Regions from separate parts of the Desulfosporosinus acidiphilus SJ4 genome, predicted to be linked through region 1. Evidence: riboswitches for the same ligand, from Rfam matches in the RefSeq annotation. Region 1 holds a riboswitch; the other holds the start of a gene.

Region 1 (2,490 bases):
GTCTGAAGATAATGCTGCACGTTTGGCTTTTTCTGGATTAAGGGCTTTACAACATCGAGGACAAGAATCCTGTGGAATAACCATATCTAACAAAATTTCAATGAAAACCTATAAAGCTTTAGGACTCGTTACCAGTGTCTTTAACGATGGAATTCTCGACAGCCTACATGGAAGTAGTGCAATTGGCCATGTGCGTTATTCGACAACCGGCTCGAATCACATCAAAAATGCCCAGCCGTTAACTCTTTCCACACAATTTGGAGAAATCGCTTTGGCTCATAACGGCAATATCATGAATGCCCAAGAATTGCGTTTATCTCTGACCCGGGCCGGTCATCGTTTTGAGAGTACAGCAGACAGTGAAGTAATTCTACATTTAATAAATCAACAAGCTTCTTCCTTGGAAAATGCAATTAGCAACGCATTAAATAAATTATACGGGGCCTATTCTTTAGTTGTCATGACGAACAATGCCTTAATTGGCATTAGAGATCCTTTTGGACTCCGGCCGCTCTGCTTAGGTCGCTTAGGAAAGGCTTACTGTTTAGCCTCTGAAAGCTTTGCCCTTCAATCAATTAACGCAACTTTTATCAGAGATATCGCTCCCGGAGAGATGATAATTATTAATGAAACCGGGATACAATCACATCAAGTAGTTAACACGTCAAAAACATGTTGTTGTGCATTTGAGTATATTTATTTCGCTCACCCAGCCAGCACAATTGATAGTATTAATGTCGAAAAAAGCCGCTTTTGGATGGGGCAAGAATTAGCCAGAGAATATCCCATAGATGCTGATGTAGTGATTCCCGTTCCCCGTTCCGGGCGTCATGCGGCATTAGGCTATGCTTCTGCAAGGCGGCTTCCTTTAGAAGAGGCTTTACTAAAAACTACCCAATATGATCGATCGTTTATACAACCTGCTCAACCGTTAAGAGAACTGGTAGTGACTAAGACCATAAAAGTTCAACCTGAGGTTATCCGTTCTAAACGTGTCATATTAATTGATGATTCCCTGGTACGGGGAACTACTGCTGTCAAGTTAGTTAAACTTATCCGTGAGGCTGGCGCTAGAGAAGTGCATTTGCTTATTGCTTCTCCTCGAGTACAATTCCCCTGTTATTACGGTATCGATATTGCTGAAAAGGCAGAATTAATCGCGGCACAAATGTCAGTGGATAAAATTCGTGAATATTTAAACGCTGATACACTATATTACTTATCACAAGCCGGTTTACTTCGTTCCGTGTTTTCTCAAGACGTTTGTTTAGCTTGTTTTAATAAAAGATATCCGCTGAAACCAAGGATTCCGTACTAGTCAATTTACCATTTACCCAATTTATAAATTAACTGCTAGGGGTGCCGTAACAGGCTGAGATTGAGAGTTCTCTTAACCCTTCAAACCTGATCCGGGTAATACCGGCGTAGGGAAGCAATGTGCGTCTAATGTTGTATTTAGATGAAGGCGGCTTCCACAAGGAAAGTCGCTTTCTTCTTTGTACTTTTAGAATCTTAAAGGAGAGGAGGGCATGCATTTAAGTAAAGCTTAACGTTATTTAATTCTTCAAACAGAGTAAAAAATATTTGAGGAGGCACTTAGATATGACAACACAAATGGCGGCCGCTAAACGAGGCGAAATTACCGAAGCGATGAGAATTGTTGCTCAGAAAGAGAATCAATCCCCTGAAGATATACGGGCACGTGTTGCCCAAGGAACTGTGGTCATTCCGGCAAATATTAATCACCAATCTTTAAGCCCTGAAGGCGTAGGGCAAGGCCTAAAAACGAAAATCAATGTCAACTTAGGGATTTCCAAAGATTGTGCGAATATTAATCTTGAACTGGAAAAGGTACAAACAGCCATTAATATGAAGGCTGAAGCTATTATGGATTTGAGCAACTATGGAAAAACAGCAGAATTTCGTTCCCGTCTAATTAACATGTCAACAGCAATGATCGGCACAGTTCCTATGTATGATGCCATTGGTTATTTGGATAAAAAACTCGAAGATATCACTGTAGAAGAGTTTTTAGCAGTTGTAGAAAAGCATGCCCAAGATGGGGTAGATTTCATGACGATCCATGCTGGACTTAATCGTCAAACAGTGGCCCATTTTCGAAAAAATAAACGCGTCACAAATATAGTTTCCCGTGGAGGTTCGCTTTTGTTTGCCTGGATGGAATTAAATAATCGCGAGAATCCATTTTACGAGTATTTTGACGATCTATTGGATATCTGTGCCAAGTACGATGTAACCCTGAGCTTGGGGGATGGCTGTCGTCCGGGATCCCTTGCGGATGCTACTGATCCTGCGCAGATTGAAGAACTTATCGTGTTAGGCGAATTAACCCTGCGCGCTTGGGAAAAGAATGTTCAAGTTATGATTGAAGGCCCAGGTCATGTCCCTCTCAATGAAATTCAAGCCAATATGTTATTAGAAAAGAAATTATGCCACAACGCTCCTTTTTACGTATTAGGCCCAGTAGTA
Region 2 (2,490 bases), 130 kb from region 1:
CGCAGCAAAATAATCCTTTGTCACGCCGCAGAAGGTTCCGATTAAGGAAGTTGTCATGCAGCCGGTCCCGGTAACATCAGCCAATATCCGGTGACCGTTGTTCAATTTACACACTTGTTGTCCATCAGACACAACATCGGTTTTTCCTGTGATAGCAATAACACAGTTGAGAGTGAAGGCGAGTTTTTTAGCAACAACACTGCTGTTATTTTCATCAGCCAACGAATCTACGCCTTTGATAGCAACTTCTTGGCCTGCTATGACGCTGATTTCGGACATATTTCCCCTTATAACTTCTGGGGTAAGGACTTCAATCAATTTTTGAGCAGTTTGCGTTCTCAGCTTTGTTGCTCCAACACCAACCGGATCTAAGATAATGGGAACCCCCAACTCTTTGGCTCGCGTTCCGGCAAGCAGCATGCTGTCGATGGTCCTGGAGTTCAACGTCCCGATATTGAGAACTAATGATGAAGCAATCCCGACCATTTCTGCAACTTCCGCCTGATCATCTGCCATAACCGGGGAGCCCCCCAAGGCAAGGACAATATTCGCACAATCGTTTACCGTCACATAGTTAGTTATGTGATGTATTAAAGGTTTATTTTCCTTAATCAATTTAAAATTGGTCATGATTCTTTCACGCAGTTCCATTTTTATCGCTCCTCTTTCCTTACATACGTTTCGCAGTATTAATTATTAAATCCCGCTTTTTGGTAAAGTGAATAAAAGTGATGAGTAGGTCCAACACCTTTCCCAATATCCAAAGAATGTTCAATCGCTTCTATAATGTAATCTTTAGCCAGCGAGACAGCTTCGCTTAACGGATAGCCCAAAGCAAGATTGGATGTTATGGCAGAAGACAAAGTACAGCCAGTTCCATGAGTGTTCTTTGTCTTTACACGCTGTGAAGTATAATACTTAAAGTTCCGACCATCGTAAAGAATATCCGTTGAATCGTTTTCGAGATGCCCGCCTTTGAGAAGAACATTTTTAGCCCCCATCTGATATATGTATTTTGCTGCACTCTCCATCTGGGTAAGGTTCTGAATGGTCATTTTTGTCATAACCTCAGCCTCTGGAATATTAGGGGTTACGACAGTTGCTAAAGGCAAAAGTTCACGAATTAAAGTTAGCTCTGCTTGAGGGTTTAGCAGATGGTAGCCGCTTTTTGATACCATAACCGGATCTATAACAATATTCTTCGGCGCATAAACTTTCAATAATTCTGCTATAATCTCAATGGTCGATATTTGTGAAACCATACCGACCTTTAATCCATCAACTTCAATGTCTTCAAAAATCGCCTTAATTTGTGCAGCGATCACCTCTCTTGAAATATCTTGTACCGCAAAGACGCCTTGGGTGTTTTGAGCAGTTACAGCCGTAATAACACTCATCCCAAAAATGCCATGGGCAGAAAAAGTTTTTAAGTCTGCTTGAATCCCTGCCCCTCCGCTGCTGTCGGAGCCGGCTATAGTTAATGCCTTTTTCATGATTTTCCTCCCTTAGGATTACTATTTGCCAGAGAAAAAGAGCTCAAACCCTGCCTAGGATCTGAGCTCTTAATATTTTCATAAAAAGAGTAACTGCTTACCTACGCTGGCATTATCCAGATCAGGTTTTAGGGTCTCAGACTTTTTAGGGTCTCAATCTCAGCCGGCCTCTCCAGCTCCCCCGCTTTCAAATTTATCCACTTTTCCTTAATCTAACATGGTCAAATTTCAAAGTCAACACTTAATGACTGACGCCCTTTGAAACAGAATAGACTTAATAGCGAATTTGTTTTCAACGATGTACACTCGGTTTAAGCAAGTACAAATCTTTCAATTTGTTATCCTTTGATTTTGAAATCTAACGACTTCACGAAAATTTTACGAAAAATGTCCGTCAAATGTGCTAATGTAATATTAAGACTTAAACTACAGGAGGCATTTTGATGGTCGACCCAATGCTTATAACCCTAATCGTTCTTGTATCTATTTCAATCCTTTTGTTAATTCTCTTGTTGCTGCGCACCTCTAAAAATTCCTTGACTCCTATTACCGGCAAATTTGAGCTGTTGGAGAAAAGCCTCGAACGCAGCGAGCGGTTGGTTCAGGGGGAAATTTCCAAAAACCGAGAAGAATCTATGCTCAATTCCCGTCAAGTGCGTGAAGAACTTAGCCAAACGGTGCATACCTTTAATAATTCTGTTTTAGCACGTATGGCAGAAATAGCTTCTCTCCAGCGCAATCAATTGGATATCTTTTCCGAACAGTTAAATTCTCTTACCAAAACCACAGATTTAAAAATGGAACGACTGCGTCAAACTGTAGAAGAACGACTTTCGCGGATTCAACAAGATAACGCACAGAAGTTAGATCAAATGCGCGCCACTGTCGATGAAAAACTCAGCGCCACTCTTGAACAACGCTTAGGGGAATCCTTTAAATTGGTCAGTGAACGGCTCGAAGCTGTATACAAAGGGTTGGGCGAAATGCAGACCTTAGC

What was found. Region 1 has a riboswitch for thiamine pyrophosphate ahead of thiC (phosphomethylpyrimidine synthase ThiC). Riboswitches for the same ligand answer to the same signal wherever they lie in the genome.
Region 2: linked by a shared signal. The riboswitch ahead of thiD (bifunctional hydroxymethylpyrimidine kinase/phosphomethylpyrimidine kinase) and the one ahead of thiC (phosphomethylpyrimidine synthase ThiC) in region 1 are both predicted to bind thiamine pyrophosphate.

The regions. Positions count from the first base shown of each region.
Region 1 covers NC_018068.1:2,590,530-2,593,019, forward strand. The annotation lists gene purF (amidophosphoribosyltransferase) at 1-1,318, shown strand, start outside; TPP riboswitch at 1,346-1,448, shown strand; gene thiC (phosphomethylpyrimidine synthase ThiC) at 1,603-2,490, shown strand, end outside.
Region 2 covers NC_018068.1:2,464,471-2,466,960, reverse strand. The annotation lists gene thiM (hydroxyethylthiazole kinase) at 1-651, opposite strand, end outside; gene thiD (bifunctional hydroxymethylpyrimidine kinase/phosphomethylpyrimidine kinase) at 690-1,493, opposite strand; TPP riboswitch at 1,574-1,686, opposite strand; gene DESACI_RS11260 (DNA recombination protein RmuC) at 1,937-2,490, shown strand, end outside.